One region of the Trichocoleus sp. FACHB-6 genome, then DNA from elsewhere that is predicted to be linked to it. Evidence: predicted binding sites of a transcription regulator. Region 1 holds the regulator's gene; each other region holds the start of a gene.
What was found. Region 1 encodes NtcA, which controls nitrogen genes in cyanobacteria. Its sites were predicted from a motif close to TTTGTANNNNNNNNTACAAA; they were not measured.
Positions count from the first base shown of each region.

Region 2: the regulator NtcA is predicted to act here: its motif matches at 1,999-2,018, upstream of H6F66_RS02180 (ammonium transporter).
Region 3: the regulator NtcA is predicted to act here: its motif matches at 3,133-3,152, upstream of H6F66_RS10970 (ferredoxin--nitrite reductase).
Region 4: the regulator NtcA is predicted to act here: its motif matches at 2,524-2,543, upstream of H6F66_RS13860 (TIGR00300 family protein).

Region 1 covers NZ_JACJOY010000023.1:32,929-37,474, reverse strand. Annotated here, with positions in the region: gene H6F66_RS04330 (WG repeat-containing protein) at 1-752, shown strand, start outside; gene hisB (imidazoleglycerol-phosphate dehydratase HisB) at 842-1,483, opposite strand; gene fabI (enoyl-ACP reductase FabI) at 1,593-2,369, opposite strand; gene ntcA (global nitrogen regulator NtcA) at 2,709-3,380, shown strand; gene H6F66_RS04310 (DUF3084 domain-containing protein) at 3,489-4,546, shown strand, end outside.
Region 2 covers NZ_JACJOY010000013.1:1,180-5,725, forward strand. Annotated here, with positions in the region: gene H6F66_RS02180 (ammonium transporter) at 199-1,809, opposite strand; gene purE (5-(carboxyamino)imidazole ribonucleotide mutase) at 2,324-2,845, opposite strand; gene nagA (N-acetylglucosamine-6-phosphate deacetylase) at 2,874-4,085, shown strand; gene bchM (magnesium protoporphyrin IX methyltransferase) at 4,299-4,546, shown strand, end outside.
Region 3 covers NZ_JACJOY010000057.1:67,359-71,904, forward strand. Annotated here, with positions in the region: gene ntrB (nitrate ABC transporter permease) at 1-25, opposite strand, end outside; gene H6F66_RS10965 (CmpA/NrtA family ABC transporter substrate-binding protein) at 114-1,466, opposite strand; gene H6F66_RS10970 (ferredoxin--nitrite reductase) at 1,496-3,031, opposite strand; gene H6F66_RS10975 (DICT sensory domain-containing protein) at 3,445-4,546, shown strand, end outside.
Region 4 covers NZ_JACJOY010000073.1:12,818-17,363, reverse strand. Annotated here, with positions in the region: gene H6F66_RS13865 (Rpn family recombination-promoting nuclease/putative transposase) at 1-122, opposite strand, end outside; gene H6F66_RS13860 (TIGR00300 family protein) at 346-2,460, opposite strand; gene H6F66_RS13855 (arylesterase) at 2,757-3,449, opposite strand; gene H6F66_RS13850 (hypothetical protein) at 3,737-4,009, opposite strand; gene H6F66_RS13845 (NACHT domain-containing protein) at 4,178-4,546, shown strand, end outside.

The sequences.
Region 1 (4,546 bases):
GCAGAAAATGGGGATATATTGATAAAAGTGGTAACTTCACAATCCAGCCGAAATTTGATTTAGCAGAGTCGTTTTCCCAAGGACTGGCAGCAGTAAAGATAGGCGGCAAGTATGGCTATATCGACAAGACAGGGAAAATCGTTATTCCACTGCAATTTGATGAAGCTAAGCCGTTTTCCCAAGGACTGGCGGCGGTAGAAATGGGCAGTAAGTACGGCTATATCAACAAGAGTGGCAAGTTCGTAATCCCCCTGAAATTTGATTCGGCTGAATCTTTTTCCGAAGAAATAGCACTTTTTAAAATTGGCGCAAAGTGGGGCTATATTGATCCGCAAGGGAAGGTCGTAATTCCACCAGAATTTGATGAAGCTAAACCTTTTTCCGAAGGGTTAGCGGCGATATCAATTGACAACAAATGGGGCTATATCGATAAGACGGGAGACTTCGTGATTGCGCCCCAATTTCATTGGGCTGGTAGCATTTACACAGGACTAGCGGGGATAGCGATCGCAGATCAGATTGGTTATATCGACAAGGCGGGAAACATTGTGATTGCACCGCAATTTAATAACACTTATGACTTTTCTGAAGGGCTGGTATCTGTAAAAAGGGGCAGCAAGTGGGGCTATGTTGATAAAACTGGAAAGTTTGTAATCCAGCCGCAATTTGATAGCGCTTTGCCTTTTTCTGAAGGGTTGGCGAAAGTAAAAATTGGCAACAAGTATGGCTATATTGCCAATCCCCTCAAGTAATACCCAGTAGATGCAGGAGAAAGTTCACTCTTGCGAAGCGCGATCGCAACCTAAGCTAATTCTCCCGAACTGAACTATCCCCTGAAAACCTACAAAACCCCTTTGGAACTGGGAATCGTACCAGCACGACGGTGATCGATTTCCATAGCCATACGAAGACTACGCGCAAACGCCTTAAAGGTCGCTTCGATAATGTGGTGCGAATTAATCCCATCCAACTGTCGGATGTGCAGCGTCATCTGGCTATGATTCACCACCGCTACAAAAAATTCTCGCACCAGCTGAGTGTCATAAGTCCCGACTCGCTGGGTGGGAATTTGTAAGCCATAGCTGAGGTGAGGACGACCAGAAAAGTCTAACGCCACCTGCACCAAAGCCTCATCTAAGGGGGCGAGGAAATTACCAAAGCGAACAATTCCCTTGCGATCGCTTAGTGCTTTCCCGAACGCCATTCCCAACGTAATCCCCACATCTTCGTTGGTGTGGTGGTCATCAATTTCTAAATCCCCTTTCGCGGCTACATCCAAATCAATCAGCCCGTGAGAGGCAATTTGATGCAGCATATGATCCAAAAAGGGAATGCCCGTATTGGCGTTGCAAGTCCCATTCCCGTCTAAGTTTACTGTCACCAAGACATCAGTTTCGCCCGTCTTACGTGCAACCGTAGCCGTGCGAGGTGATAAAAATTGTTCAAGGTGCGGAGTGGTGGAAACGCGATCGCTTGTCTGCATAGCAGATGCTCACTAACAAGAAACAAGTAAGTTTATTATTCTATGCTATCGAGCTAGGGAATGGGGTAAGTTAGATTCTTTCCCCAGTCCCCAATCCCCAGCCCCTACATCACATTCCCATAATCTCGTACCCAGCATCTACATACAGCACCTGACCCGTAATCCCACTTGCCAAGTCGCTGCACAAGAAACTAGCAGCATTTCCTACTTCTGTCTGAGTCACAGTTCGCCGCAGTGGTGCTACTTCCTCAACATGATGGATCATATCCAGAATGCCACCCACCGCCGATGATGCTAGAGTGCGGATCGGCCCAGCTGAGATTGCATTCACGCGAATATTAGCAGGCCCCATCTCCGAGGCTAGATAACGCACGCTCATTTCCAAGCCAGACTTAGCAATGCCCATGACATTGTAATTGGGGATCACCTTAACGCCGCCCAAATAAGTAAGCGTGACAATACTGCCGCCTTCTGTCATCAGTGGTTTCGCCGCCCCAGCCAGTTGAACTAACGAGTAGGTGCTAATTTCCAAAGCTTGGGTGAAGCCAGCGCGAGTGGTGTTGCTAAAATCACCTGATAAATCGTCCTTGTTGGCAAAAGCAAGACAATGGATTAAAATATCTAGCCTGCCCCACTTATCGCGGATGGCATCAAATGTAGAACGAATTTGGTCATCATTCTGAACATCGCAAGGTAAAAACAAACTGGGGTTGAGAGGTTCTACCAATTCGGCGACTTTCTTCTCAAAGCGTCCTCGGTCGTCTGGTAGATAAGTAACTCCCAAATTTGCACCAGCTTTGTGTAACTGCTGGGCAATACCCCAAGCGATTGAGCGGTTGTTGGCAATGCCAGTAACTAGGGCATTTTTTCCTGATAAATCTAGCATGATGTCAATTTTGAAGGCAATATTAGAGAATATCCGATTTAGGGCGGTAATTAAGATAGCTTGCGTCCGGATCGAAGCTTACTCAACATGACTCAAACTGCATCCCAGCTTATCAAACAGGTATTGTCAAGATATAGACATTTTCCTTAACAGTCTGATTTGCGCCGTGGGGTTGAGGCACTTGGAAAAACTTGGAGGATAAAAGAACTTTAAAATTATGTATCAAGCAGCACAAAAAACTGCCTAAGAGTCAGTTTATCAGTGTCTAAAGTCAGAAATTTCTCACAGTCGGTTGTAATTCCCAGAAGAGTTTCTAGGGCAGCAATAAGGATAAAGGAAGTGGTAGTGACGCAAGATAGACCGTTAGCAGCTGTGTTCCGTCAAATCGGAGGTGGGGCGTTTCCGCCAGTGGTGGAAACCTTTGATCGGGGCAAAACTATCTTTTTCCCCGGAGACCCGGCTGAACGGGTATATTTTTTGCTCAAAGGAGCTGTGAAGCTGTCTCGCGTGTACGAAGCTGGGGAAGAAATTACAGTGGCGCTGCTGCGAGAAAACAGCGTCTTTGGCGTACTGTCGTTGATTACCGGGAATCGGTCAGACAGATTTTATCACGCAGTAGCATTTACGCCTGTGGAGTTGCTTTCAGCACCAATTGAACAGGTGGAGCAAGCGCTCAAGGATAATCCAGAATTGTCGATGTTGATGCTGCGGGGGCTTTCATCGCGGATCTTGCAAACAGAGATGATGATTGAGACTTTGGCGCACCGGGATATGGGATCGCGATTGGTGAGTTTTTTGTTGATTCTCTGTCGAGATTTTGGCGTTCCAGGCCCCAATGGAATTACAGTTGATCTGAAGCTTTCTCACCAAGCGATCGCAGAAGCAATTGGTTCCACAAGAGTTACAGTCACCCGGTTACTGGGAGATTTACGCTCCGAGAAAATGATTTCTATCAATAAGAAAAAAATTACCGTTCATAACCCGGTAGCTTTGAGCCAGCAGTTCACCTAAAACATCTTTTGCACTGTCAGCTTTTGTTAATCAATAGTTGAAGTACCAGCGTCTATCATAAAAAAGCCTTTATGCTTAAGCTTGAGAGGTGATAGCTGAAGCTGGAAAATGGCCACCAGTGCGCTGGTCTTAATTTTATCGATTTTGGTATTGGGTGGTGCGATCGCCACCTTGGGCGATCGCATTGGCACTCGCGTGGGAAAAGCGCGGCTGAGTCTGTTCAATCTGCGTCCCAAGAAAACTGCGGTCTTAGTTACAATTCTTACAGGTTTGATGATTTCCGCCTCAACCCTGACGATCCTATTTGCCACCAGCAAGCCGTTACGCACAGGCGTGTTTCAAGTTGATGAAATTCAGCGAAAACTCAGAACCGCTCGTCGGGAGCTTGACGAAACTGTAGCCCAGAAACAACAAACTGAAAGCGAACTCTCCAAAGTTGCAGCCCAGAAACAACAAACTGAAAACGAACTCTCACTAGCCCGCACCGAGCAGCAAGCCGCCCAGAAGCGTCTGGATGCCATTAATAAGTCTCTGGCGGCAGCACTAGGCAGACAAGCCCAGACAGAGGCACAACTGAGTAAGACAGAGCGCGAACTTAAAAGCGTTGCGGCTAGCTTTGAGAAAACCCAGCAACAGCTGGAAAATGTTTCTGGACAAGCGGTAAATCTACGTTCGGAAATTCAACAACTCCAAGGGGAACGTCAGGAACTAATCAAGCAGCGCGATCGCGTAAAGGCTCAAATTACCCAACTCAAGGGCCAAGTTACTCAACGCGATCGCGAAATTGCCAAGCTTGACCAAGCCATCACAGAACGCGATCGGGAAATTGCCATTCGTGACCAAGCCTTGGCGGAACTTGATCAAAAAATTTCCAACCTGAGAAACAGCATTGACCAACGCGATCGAGAAATCGCCAAGCGAGACACAGCCCTCGCCCAACTTGATGAGGAAATTTCCGCACGAGATCAAGTAATTGCCCAGCGCGAAACTCGCCTCAAGGAAATAGAAAAACAACAAGCTGCCCTAGAGCAGGAAGTAGCAGACCTGGAACAGTATTACCAATCCTATCAAGCCTTGCGTCAAGGTAACGTCGCGCTCCAGCGCGGTCAAGTTCTGGCTTTTGGTGTCTTCCGCATTGTCGATCCCGCCGCCGCCCGTCAGGTTAT
Region 2 (4,546 bases), on a different contig from region 1:
TTCCTCTCCATCATGTTTGGTGATAGCCATCCCTTGCATTTAGGCTTCTGGTTCGGGTTGCAGACCGACTGTAGCATTTAGGATTTTGAGAATGATGAAGATGCCAGAGCCATAATATACGCGATCGCTCCCAGAAAAAGAAAAAGGCAAAAGAAAAAATTCTTTTGCCTTTTCCCTTATACTTATTATCCTTTGCCCTTACTTGGCATACTCTCCCGGTGAATTTGGCATTCCACCGTGCTTACCAGTATCAGCAAAACCACCTGCGCCTGTCTCTTTGACAAATCCGCTGTAGGCTTCCATACCGTGTTCGCCGATATCCAAGCCTTCAAACTCCTCTTCAGGCTTAACTCGGATACCAAGGGTTGCCTTAAGCACCATCCACAAGATTGTACTCAGTAGAACTGTCATGCCGCCTACTGAAACAACGCCAATCAGCTGAGTGATGAACTGTCCAGGGCCACCACCCAAAAGTAACCCTTTCGCTGGGCCAAGACCTTCGCCGTACCAGGAGTAGACACCAGGGCCGACACTGAATAGACCCACTGCCAAACTACCCCAAATACCACAGACAAGGTGAACCGAAGTAGCACCCACTGGGTCATCAATCTTCCGCTTGTCAAAGAAGGTGACAGCAAAAACTACCACAACTCCGGCAATCAAACCAATTATCAAAGCACTACCAATGCTGATGAAAGCACAGGCGGCTGTAACCCCCACCAAGCCAGCCAAGATGCCGTTGATAATCATCGACAGATCCGGCTTACCAAGATACAACCAAGCTGTAACTGTAGCGGCGATTCCACCCGCAGCTGCCCCCATGTTGGTTGTCAGGGCAATGTGGGTAATGGCATTGGGATCGGCAGCCATTGTGGAGCCTGGGTTGAAACCAAACCAGCCCAACCAGAGAATTAAACAGCCCAAGGTAGCAATGCTTAGATTGTGACCTGGGAAAGCAACACTCTGCCCGTCTTGATATTTTCCTAGCCGCGGCCCTAAGAATGCGGCTCCCATCAAAGCTGCCCAACCACCAACCGAGTGAACTACAGTTGAGCCGGCAAAATCCCAAAATCCTCGCGATTGTAGCCAGCCACCACCCCAAATCCAGTGTCCGGTGATTGGGTAGATAATACCTACGAGTATGAGGCTAAAGATTAAGAAGTCAACAAACTTAATCCGTTCCGCAACTGCTCCAGAAACAATTGTGGCGGCGGTTCCGGCAAATACTAGCTGGAACAAAAACTTAGCAGCTAGAGGGACACCAGCCCATTTGAGAGAGCTAAAGACGCCTTGATAGGCATCGTTTGTGGCGGGACTGTTATCGGCTCCACCTAAGAAAAATCCATTGAGTCCGATGAAGGGGTTACCATCTCCGAACATCAAGCCAAAACCAATTGCCCAAAAAGCAACGGTAGCCAAAGCAAACACGATCAAGTTCTTGGCCAGAACGTTGACGGCGTTTTTCTGGCGGCAAAAGCCAGTTTCCAACATACAAAAACCAGCGTTCATAAAGAACACTAGGAAGGCAGCGATCGCTACCCACAAAGTATCCAATGCTACCTTTAGCTCCGCCGTTGTCGGGCCAGCGGCTGCCGGAGCATCTTGAGCAACTGCCGAGTAACCCCACAGCATCACAATGACTGTAGCTATAGGAATGCAAGCTTGCCAACTCGGAGTTAACCTCTTAACAGCAGTCTGTAACTGCTTCCACATCATGGCGCTCCGAGGGGAGTAAGGTAGCCCATTTGAAGAAAGTCGCTTACTTTTAGTCCTCGACTTCTTCTTTTTTATCTTTAGTCTAGAGATCATCAGTGCAGTTTCCTTGCCGCTTAAAACACATCCAACAGTTTCGCAATCGGGGTAAATCTAGCCCTCTGAAGCGGTAAATGACCTATTTGTAGAAACAACCCCACAGGGATTCAAGACGCTATTGGCGTTTGGAAAAATTGTAATTTTGCCTTTTAAGTCCTTAGATTTTGTATTTTCTTCATTACAAATTCTGTATAATAGAATACAAATACTTATGTCAGACTTTAGAGAGTTGACCAAAAAAGGATTTTCCCAAAGTCCTAGCCATAGGCAGTTGTAGCCTGTAGCTAAAATATATCTTTAGGAGGATGAACAAATTTTAGAATAAAATACTACAGTATCTTTCACTCATTGAGTGTAAATTTTTATAGAGAACCGATTAGGTAAAAATTTTTAATAATTCTTCTGATTGCCGCACAAAAATGTTGTACGATTTTGATTGAATCGTGCAACGCTTAAATTTATAAAACTTGCTACCGGCAAGGGTTTCACAATCCTTGCATAAGAATTCCTATTAAAGCATTTCCTTTAAATACTGCTTGTAGCCCAGTTCCTCTAACCGCCCTTGCTTTTCCATAACAGATTGGGCTAAATTTTGGCGATACTGCTGGACTCGTTCTAGTAATTCTGGCTGGTGGGAAGCTAATATTTGCACAGCCAATAAACCAGCATTCTTAGCATTGCCAATAGCGACAGTAGCGACGGGAATTCCCCCTGGCATTTGCACGATGGAATAGAGAGAATCGACACCCTGCAAATGACGGCTAGTTACTGGCACTCCAATCACAGGCAAGGGTGTTAAAGCAGCAACCATTCCCGGCAGATGGGCAGCGCCACCAGCACCAGCGATAATAACTTTAATACCGCGTTGGTGGGCGTGTTGGGCATATTCTACCATGCGTTCAGGGGTGCGGTGGGCGCTGACGATCGCTACTTCGCAGTTAACGCTGAATTCTTCACAGACTGCGATCGCGTCTTGCATAGTGGGCAAATCGGAATCGCTGCCCATGATAATACCAACTAGGGGTTGAGTCATGCGATTTTAGATTTGGGATAATCGAATTGTGAATATTATCAACGTTAGACTGCCTGGATATCAAGGATTACAGGAAATTTCCGTTACACAAGGCACAATTGAAAGAATCTCACCGATGCGCGTCTTTGAAAAAGGAATGCGATCACCAGATGGACTCTTAGATGTAGGAGGCGAGTGGCTTTCTCTGGGAGGTGTGGATTTGCAGATTAACGGGGCGCTAGGGTTAGCATTTCCAGAGGTTAATTTAGAAAATAGCCATAAAATACCCGAAATTTCTAAATTATTGTGGGAACAGGGTGTAGATGGATTTTTGCCCACTATCGTCACGACATCAGTAGAGAATATACAGCGATCGCTATCCATTTTCGCTGATGCCTCCGCCCAGCAGAACGATAAAACCAGCGCCCAGATTTTGGGAGTTCATCTAGAAGGGCCATTTCTGAATTACCAAAAGCGCGGCGCACACCCAGCAGAGTATTTATTGCCCCTGACAATTGACAACGTGAAGCGAATCTTAGGGGATTACGCCAGTATTGTCAAAGTAATTACCTTGGCACCAGAATTAGATGAAACTGGAGAAGCAATAGAGTATTTGCGATCGCTTGGCATTACCATCAGTCTCGGACACTCCCAAGCTACAGAAACACAAGCGCAACGTGCCTTTAACACGGGTGCAACAATGGTGACTCATGCCTTCAACGCCATGCCCAGTTTACATCACCGAGAACCCGGATTACTCGGAGCAGCAATCGTCCATCCTGACGTAATGTGTGGTTTAATTGCCGATGGTCAGCACGTCTCCCCGACAATGATCAAGATGCTGCTATGCGCCAGCAACTACGAAAAAGGCATATTTTTAGTTAGCGACGCATTATCACCATTGGGGCTACAGGACGGTATTTACCCGTGGGATACTCGGCAAATAGAAGTAAAAAATGGTACAGCAAGACTACCAGATGGCACCCTTTCCGGGACAACATTACCGCTGTTGGTCGGAGTGCAGAATTTAGTCAAGTGGGGGTGTCAAATAGAGGATGCGATCGCTTTAGCAACCATAGCACCCCGTCGCGCCATAGGGTTGCTTAAAGAACCATCAAAACGCGATCGCCAAAAAAACAATCAAACCAGCCCCTACCTCAGCCAATCCGTCAATCAACTGCTGCGCTGGCATTTAGATGAATTCGGCGAACTCACATGGAAACGATTACAACCCCGTCCCGTCAACCGGGAGAGGCTTTGATACGGCTACCGACTCATCTCTTCCTCTGCGTTCTCCGTGCCTCTGTGGTTCATTTCACACTGCTGATTTGCAGCCTACAAAACTCTTCCTCTCTTCCTCCCTTGTCCTTCGTTGTCTAACGGCTGTCGCCTTCGCTTATGCGATTCCATTTCCCACTGTCCTCGGAGAATGGTAACTTAGAGCGTTGGGAACAGTTAAACAAAAACCAATTTCATGAACGCAGCAGACGACAAAACGATAGTAAAAGACTACTTCAACTCCACCGGATTCGATCGGTGGCGGCGCATCTACGGCGACGGCGAAGTTAACAAAGTCCAACTAGACATCCGTGAAGGACATCAGCAGACAGTTGATACCGTCATCAGCTGGCTGACAGACGATGGCAATTTAGCAACTCTCTCCATTTGCGATGCGGGATGTGGTGTTGGTAGCCTCAGCATTCCCCTCGCCCAAGCTGGTGC
Region 3 (4,546 bases), on a different contig from region 1:
GGCGGCGGTCAGCTTTAGCAGTCATTCTTCTTCCTAATTGTTGGTTATTAGTCATCAACTAATTGCTAATTGCTTTTAAACAATTAGCAATTAGCTATCCTTCAATCAGCCATTTATGCCTTTTTAATCTTGAGACTCTTCAAGTATTCTTCTGGCTTTTCGGGGTCAAACTTGACACCATCGAAGAACGTTTCAATGCCACGAGAACTGCTAGTAGGAATTTCTGCATTGGGAACACCAAGCGCCTTAGCCGCTTCTTTCCACAAATCTTCGCGGTTTACTTTGTCCACGAGTTCCTTAAGATTTGTGTCAGCGGGAATGTTGCCCCAGCGAATGTTTTCAGTTAAGAACCAGGTGTCATGACTCTTGTAAGGATAAGAAGCATTATCTGCCCAGAACTTCATCTGTAGCGGGCTACCCGTAACCACTGGACGACCGTCGCCGTAGTCAATATTGCCTTTAGAACGCTCGATAATATCTTTGGCTGGCACCTTGAACCACTTCGCCTGGGAGACAATTTGGCACATCTCCTCTTTGTTTTCTGCTTTGTCGCACCATTGCTGGGCTTCCTGTACCGCCATCAGCAACGCTTTGGCAGAATTGGGATTTTTATCCACCCAATCTTGTCGCATGGCAAAAGCTTTCTCTGGGTGGTCTTTCCACAGTTCACCTGTCACTAATGCGGTGTAACCCTGTCCCTGGTTAACTAACTGCGCGTTCCAAGGTTCACCTACGCAGAAGGTTTCCATGTTGCCCGTTTTCATATTTGCCACCATCTGCGGCGGTGGGATAGGAACAACAGAAATATCCTGGTTAGGATCAATACCGCCAGCGGCTAACCAGTAGCGCATCCATAGGTCGTGGGTGCCGCCAGGAAACGTAATCGCAGCTTTGAGGTCATTTTTACCACCTGCTTTGGCTTGAGCAAAGGCTTCTTTCAGCCCCTTGCTTTCTAAACCAACTTTTGCATCTTTGTAAGTATTGGCAATGGAAATCGCCTGACCGTTGGTATTCAACCGCGCCAAAATGTACATCGGTACGGGTTGCTTGTTCTTGGTCTGGCCCAAGGTCATGAAGTAAGGCATGGGGCTTAAGATATGCGCCCCATCAATACCACCGCCTTGAGAGCCTATTTCCAAGTTGTCGCGAGTTACGGGCCAAGAAGCTTGCTTGAGGATTTCGACACCTGTCATGCCGTACTTATCGAATAAACCCTTTTCTTTGGCAATAATCAGGGGTGCGGAGTCGGTAAGAGCGATGAATCCTAACTTGGCGTTGGGTGTTTCTACTTTTGGTGCGTTAGCCGCTAGGGTGGCGGCGGGTGAGGAACCTGAAGCACCTGATGTGGAGCTATTGGCGCTTGTGGAGGTGTTGGTAGGGCCAGAGCTACAGCCATGAGCGAGTAAAGATGCAGCTGTAGCTGCTCCTGCGGTGATGATGAATTGCCTTCTGGAAAGTCTGGTCATTTTGTTTCTTTGTTGTTGCTAATTACTGACTAATTTTTGATTTCGGCTTTGAATTGCTGGATGAGTAAATCGCGCAACACTGGTTTGAGGTCTTCGCAGGGAATGCTTTTCTGAACGCAGGTGCCGAGTTCGGCTTCTTTACCTACTTTGCCGCCCATGTAAAGATCCACACCTTCAACGGTTTTGCCGTTTTTGCGTACCTTTGTCCCCATTAAACCGATGTCAGCAACTTGCGGTTGGGCGCAGGAGTTGGGGCAACCTGTCCAGTGAATTCGCACGGGTTGGGTTAGGGAAAGTTCTGCTTCTAGCTCCTGAATCATTGCCACAGCGCGGTTTTTGGTTTCAATCAGGGCAAAGTTGCAGAACTGTGACCCGGTGCATGAAACAAGTGCTTTTGTCAAAGGTTGGGGACTGGTGGAGAATTTTTCTAAGAGGGGTTCGGCTAGGAATGCCTCCATCCTTGAGTTTGGGATGTTGGGGATGATGACGTTTTGTTCAACGGTGAGGCGAATTTCGCTGCTGCCGTAGACTTCAGCTATTCGGGCGAGGTCAAACATATCTTGGGCAAACAAACGCCCGACGGGAACGTGTAAACCGACGTAGTTTAAGCCGGGTTGCTTTTGAGGATATACGCCGAGGTGGTCGCGTTTTTCCCAGTCAATTTCGTCTTTTTCGACTGCTGGTTGCAGTGGTTTACAGAGATATTTTTCTACTAATGCCCGGAAATTTTCGAGTCCAAGTTCATCGATAAGCCACATCAACCGGGCTTTTTGCCGATTGGATCTGGGGCCTTGGTCGCGAAAAACTTCGAGAACTGCTCTGGATACATCTACAACATCTTCGGGAGGCACCCAGGTATTTAGGGGAATTGCTGCGTCGCAGCGTTTTGCGGAGAAGAAGCCACCGACGAGAATGTTAAACCCGAAGGTGCCGTTTTTGAAGGCGGGGACGAAAGCGAGGTCGTTGATTTCGGCGTGAACCGAGTTGTCGCGACAACCTGCGATCGCTATATTAAATTTTCTCGGCAGATTCGAGAAGGCTTTGTTGCCTTCCCCCTTACTGGTAATCATGTCCTGAACTTGCTGCACAAGTTCTCTGGTATCGAACAATTCATCCGCATCAATTCCCGCTACTGGCGAACCAGTGATGTTGCGAACGTTGTCCATCCCAGACTGGACGCTAGTTAAACCGACTTGGTTAAACCGATTGAAAATCTCTGGCAGATCCTCAATCCGGATTCCCCGCAGTTGAATGTTTTGCCGAGTGGTAATATCAGCATTGCCATCTTCGCCATACTGTTGCACGACTTCAGCTAACACCCGCATTTGACTAGCTGTGAGAATGCCGCTTGGCATCCGCAGCCGCATCATAAACTTTCCGGGAGTGACTGGTCGAAAGAACACACCCACCCACTTAAGACGGTGGTCACGGTCTGTTTCGTCCATCGCCTCCCAGCCAATGCGGGCGAAGTGTTCCAGTTCTGACTTTACTGCCAGACCATCTTTTTCGGCTTTAAATTTTTCAAACTTGTTCAGACTTGCTGTTGGCGTGGCTGTGCTTGTCATGGGTGTGTCCTCATTACTTAGCGCTCAACTGCCCCCAAACCGATTTCAGGTGTTTCGTCAATCGCTCGTTGATGATAAGTTATGCGGACTGACTGAGGAAATTCGTATACAAAGTTACAAAATATTAATGTAAATGAAGTTTCTGCATAATTGTTATGCTAATTTGACATCAGCTCCTACTTAAGAAAGATTGATAAGTAGGGCTGATTATGGTTATAAAGGCTAAAAATTAGAGGATGGAGAGTGAGGAAAGAGAAGGTATAAGATTTGTTAATTAATAACTGATAAATAATAACTTTCTTTTTTGCTACCTAATGTGTAGCAAATAAATACAGAAACCCTATTTAAAAGTTAGAATGCAGCGCTGTTTTGTACGATAAGCATTAGAACGGGTACAAAACTCGGCAAAATTAATGATCATACCGACTTCTGTGCTGACAGAGCTGCTCTGGGCCCTGCCTCACCTGCGAACCCAAATGTATTTCAAGTCTTCCTTAACGGCACTCTCTCATGCTATGGAAGACCAAATTCTGGCATCTTCAGACAAGCATCTGGTGATTGCCAGCTTCCAGCGAGAGCGTTTCTATCGTCAGGAGGCTCATCGGTATCGACGGATTGCCGAACGGACGGATCAGGTATATGTGATGGCGGCACCGGAAACATCCTTTACCAGCGGATCGGGCTTTTACGAGACTGTGGCTTTTGAGCCTGAGGACGGCTTGGGTAAAGAATGGCACTTAGTGGTGGTAGGACAGCACTATGCCACCTGCTTAGTGTGTCGGGAAAGAACAGCTGAAGAAGCAAAAGTTAAGAGGCAAGAAGCAAGAGGAGAGAAGTCCCGCCTGTCAGCTCCTTTGGAGATGGACACAGCCCGCCGATTTGAGGGAATCTGGAGTTTTGATCGGCAAGTAAGCTGTACTGTTGCTGGATTATTATTGAATCGGATTTTACAGTATCGCCCGGAGTTGGAGGAGAAAATCGCTCAAGCGCAAAACGCTTACGGCATTGCTTCGGTAGCACGGGTTGTAGGGGTTGGGGCGAATTTATTAACTCAAAATGCAACAGCCACCAACCCCGATCCGTTTGTTGAGTGCCTGCTGACTTACTTGCAAGCTGGGCAGTATAAACTGCTAAAAGCTTATCGCTCTATTTCTGCTCAGGAACGCAAAGAGCGTTTGGTAAACTCAATTACCGCTGCCATCCGCCGGGGTAGCAATACAGGACAGCCGCTACATCCGGATGAAATTCTGGAAGTGGCAGTGCAGGAGTTGGGTCAGGCTTTGTCTGCTTCTCGGTGTCTAATATATCGGGTCTCAACGGATACAGCTACGACAATTAATCATGAATTTTTGGGGGTGAGTGGTAGCGGGGATTCTCGACTTGTCTCTACGCTAGGTCAGGCTTGGCCTTTGGAGAATAATCCTCTGTTTCAGGAAGTTGTACAGAAGCGAGAACAAGTGTATGTAGCTAATACTCATACAGATTCTCGGATTGTCGGGGATGGGTTGAAATCAG
Region 4 (4,546 bases), on a different contig from region 1:
TGTTTAACTTCTACTGATTTGAATTCATAGGCATCGCCTGTTGAGGGAGGTTGTCCGATGAGTTCAAAGAAGATGCCGGGAAACTGTTGAAATAGTTGATAGAAAATCGAGTCGGTTTTCACCAGTTTTAGAAATAAAGATGAGCAATAATATCAAATCCGGTTGATTACCCGTAATTAAGAAGAACCCCACCTGTCCATCGCCTGCGGCTCTGGCTCCCCTGTTTGCTTGCAAACAGGGGTTGGGGTTCTTTTTTTATCAGCAATAAACCGCATTTGATATAAAAAGGCAAAAGAAGTCTTGATATTTTCCTTTTGCCTTTTTATTGTCCACCCCACAAGTAAATTAAACAGTGTGAGCAGTTTGATAAGGACTCGTCAACTTATCCAACTGTTGCACTAACAAGCTGAGGAATAAACCCACATCGGTGACAACGCCGACAGATTCCACAGAACCGCGATCGCTTAATTTCGTCACCACTGCTGGGTTAATATCGACGCAGACCATTTTCACCCCGGCTGGGGTCATATTTCCGACACCGATGGAATGAAGCATAGACGACAGCATTAGAATCATGTCTGCGCCTTCTAACAACCGGGCATATTCTTCCTGCGCCTTAATCATATCCGTCTGAGTATCTGGCAAAGGGCCATCATCGCGGATGGAACCAGCGAGGGAGAATGGCACGCCAGCACGGACACACTCATATAAAACGCCACTGGTAACAACACCTTGCTCAACCGCTTTCTCGATGCTGCCACAACGACGAATCATGTTAATTACCTTCAGGTGATGGCGGTGTCCGCCGCGCACAGAAACGCCGCGTTTCATATCCACACCAAGGGAGGTTCCCATCATCGACTGTTCGATGTCGTGGACTGCGATCGCATTTCCTCCCAGCAACGCCTGCACGTAACCTTGGCGAATCAGATGCGCCAAGTGTTCGCCGCCGCCAGTGTGAATCACAACAGGCCCAGCCGTCACAACCACTTTGCCACCTTGATCGCGGACTTGGCGAAGTTCCCAAGCAACTTGCTCAACCACCAATTCCACGCGGCGTTCGCTGGAAACGCCAGCAGACATAAAGCTGAATTCTTGGGTATTTCGCACTTCCCGCGATTCTGTTTTACGCACGGTGCGGATACCGACGACATCGACAACTACGCGATCGCCAACTTCTAAATCTCGCAGCAGCTTACACCGCGCAACAATCCCGTTGGAAGTGTCGGTAATAGCGATCGCGCCATCCATGCGCTGTCCCAGCACCTTGATCCATTCTCCATTTACCCGTACTTGTGTCGGATAAATAGTTGATACGTAGAAATCATCGGGAGCTACACCCGCTTGCACCACTGGTTCCAGTTTTGCATCGCGCTCGTCTTGAGGCAGATCCACCGCCCCCAAATCAATCAACTGCGATAAAATCGCTTCCATCACTTCGTGGGAAGGAGCCGACACCTTCACCTCAGCACTTGAGGTACTTTGTCGCTGTGCTCCCAGTTGGAAATTGAGAACCTGGAAACTACCCCCATTTTCCACAACTAAATCTAAAGCCCGGTTGATTAAGCCAGTGTCCAGCAAATGTCCTTCTATGCGAACCGTGCGGCTTTCCACGGAGACAGCTTCATGAACTTCCGTTCGCACAGGTTCCGTCACCCGCAGCGTCAAGCACTTAGCTGCACCACCCGCTTTCAAGAATTCCGTTAGCGGCGTTTCAATTACCTGGAAACCAACATCGGTAAGGCGTTTTTTCAGGCTTTCACTCGCCTTATTCATCACTACAACGCTATCAATATTCACGGCGTTGCAGGCGAAATTCACCGCATCCGCTTCTGCGATCGCAATTCGCTTCTCCGGCGCGACTCGCATTTCAATGACGCGGTTGGAGTAAGAATCAAACGCAGGGGGATAATACAGCAGATAGCCGCCATTCAAGGGACAAAAGCAGGTATCCAAGTGATAGAAGCGCTCATCCATCAGTCGCAGCGAAAGCACTTCGATATCTAACCACTTTGCTAGATACGGGTGCGAGTCGAGTTCCGAACGGAAACCGTACCCCGCCCACAGCCAGCGCCCTTCCCGATCCAGCAGCGCATCGCCAGCACCTTCAAAGGGCAAGTCTTTGGGCAATTCATGCACGGTGCAGCCCTGCGACTCGAACCACTCTTTAAAGTATGGCTCTTCCCCTTGTCGCTCTTTGTGGAAGAAGCGACTGAGAACGACAGTATCTCCCAGAACTAGCCCAGCGTTGGCTGTGAACACCATATCAGGCACACCGGGTTGCGGTTTAACCAAATCGACAATGGCGTGGTCTTTGAGGACGTAGTGAAGCTTTTGCCATTGCTCGACGGCGCGATCGCGTGACGACTTGTGAATATTGCCCTCCATCCAGGGATTAATCACATAATCCACATCGTAATGATCGGGAGCGCACATCAAAAAGCGGATCGGGGAACTCATAAAAAAAATCTCAGGTGGATTAGATGCGAAATACTATTGGATACAGACTTTCCATGCTCCAATTCTGTCAATTTTGCTACAAAACTTTTGCCTCTGAGCTATGAAAGTCGCCTCCAGAGGCAACTACCTATTCTATTACTTTAGCGACTAAATAGGAGCTACTGGTTAAAAAAACTCATTGTTAAATTAAACCAAAAATAGAGAAACCCGGTTCTTCTAAAAAACCGGGTTTTCCTTGAGGAGAGGGAGTTGTAAGTTTAATTACACTCACCTAGTTAAGAGATGCCAATTATCAATTATTCATTACTTTTTCGATATTGCAATAAAGCGTTCGGAAAAGTAGCATCTGCTAATAATGGCTGTAAACCTTGGGCAACGCGAACGGCTAAAAGCTTCTGTCCGGCTGCGTTTGGATGAATAATATCGTCTTGGCGATATTGCGGATTATCGATTATTCCCTTCAGCACGTCTGGAATTAAGTACGCTTGTGTATCTTTAGCAACGCGCTGGACAAGTTCGTTGTATTCATCTCTAGCTAACCCCAGCTCCGGTAAACTAAGGTTCATTCCCAACAACACAACAATTGCTTTTTGTTGTTGAATTGTTGTCACTATTTGCCGCAAATTCTGTTCTGTCTCAGTTTTGGGAATTCTTCCCAAGAAATCATTTCCACCTATTCCCACAATAACTATCCAAGGTTGGGCGGAAATCACATCTTTTTGCAAGCGACTAAGTGCCATTGCAGTTGTATCGCCGCTGACACCGCGATTTACAATTGGTATACCCAACTGACGAGAGAGAACGCTGGGATAAGCTTCGGTTTGCGCCACGCCATATCCCGCGGTGATGCTATCGCCTAAAGCAATGATTTGCGTACCAGCGCCAGCTTTAAGGTTTTTGACAGTTTCGGGTTGACTAGCGCAGCTGGTAACGGCGAAAAACGAAGCAAACAGCATACTAAAGAACCAATACCATCGGCGGTGTTTCATTTTTGGGAGAGTGAGAAGCTATTTTGGCACTCTCTTAATTCTGCCAAATTCATCCAACCCGCAGGTTGAAACTTGGGGCTATATAGCGTTTCTCAGTTGGGCGGAATATATCGCGGTTCTGACGTTCTCCCCATCTTGGTAGGGACATGGCATCCCTATATATGTATCGCACCCAACCCTTGAATTGGTATACAAACGAAGGATGCGATCGCGGACTTTCTTAACCTGGTCTCGTCGGGTTTTGATTGTGTAGCGGCGATTTGTAATCGCGACTATGTGCGATCGCGCTATTTCTGATTGTTCATCCGGCGCAAATAGCGGATGTGAAGCCCCAGACAAAAGAACCATAACAGCAAAACTAATAACACGCTGGGAGATGTTTGCACAACAGTCTCGTATTGTATTGACTGTGACTGATGCTGAACCTGTCTTTGAGCTTGTAGCTGTGGTGCAAGGAAGTTGTCATGCAAATTTTCTACTGCTTCCCGTTGCTGAACTTTGTCTTTTTGCTTATCGGTTTCCTGCTGCTGAAGTTGATCTTTTTCAGAGTGCGTAATCACTGATTCACCCCGTTTGTGGGTTAACGAGGTGAATTGTTTTTTTGGGCTTTTCCCCACGCACGTTCCCCAAGCGCAGCCGGAAATGTTTGTATAATGCGGGTTACAAGCTTGGGGAAGCTTGCTGGGTTGGGCTGCTAAAAGTTCTTAATATTTTTTTTCATTTGAGTAATGCCAAGAAACATTGGCTGGCGAGAACCTGCTAAGAGTAATGCAATCAAATTGCTGGAAGCCTTGCTGTCTCTTGCGGATGGATGGGAGTTAGATGACTGTGAGTTAAAGGCAGCAGTTCAAGTTGAGTGGGTTTCAGAGAATAAGCTGCGGGTGACGGGGAAAGTTAAGCAGAAACGGGGAAAAAGGGAAACAACAGTTGAAATCGGCACCACGAAGAAAGCTTTAGTAAAGCTGGTAGAGAAAGCCGGGAAAAGTTTAGAATTTCCACAGCGTCAACAGGGAGAAGGCAGCAGCAGAGAAGACAGGGAAGCAGAAGCGGTTCAAACTGTTTTCGACTGCTTGAGAGAGTTGGGGGTATTCGAGGAA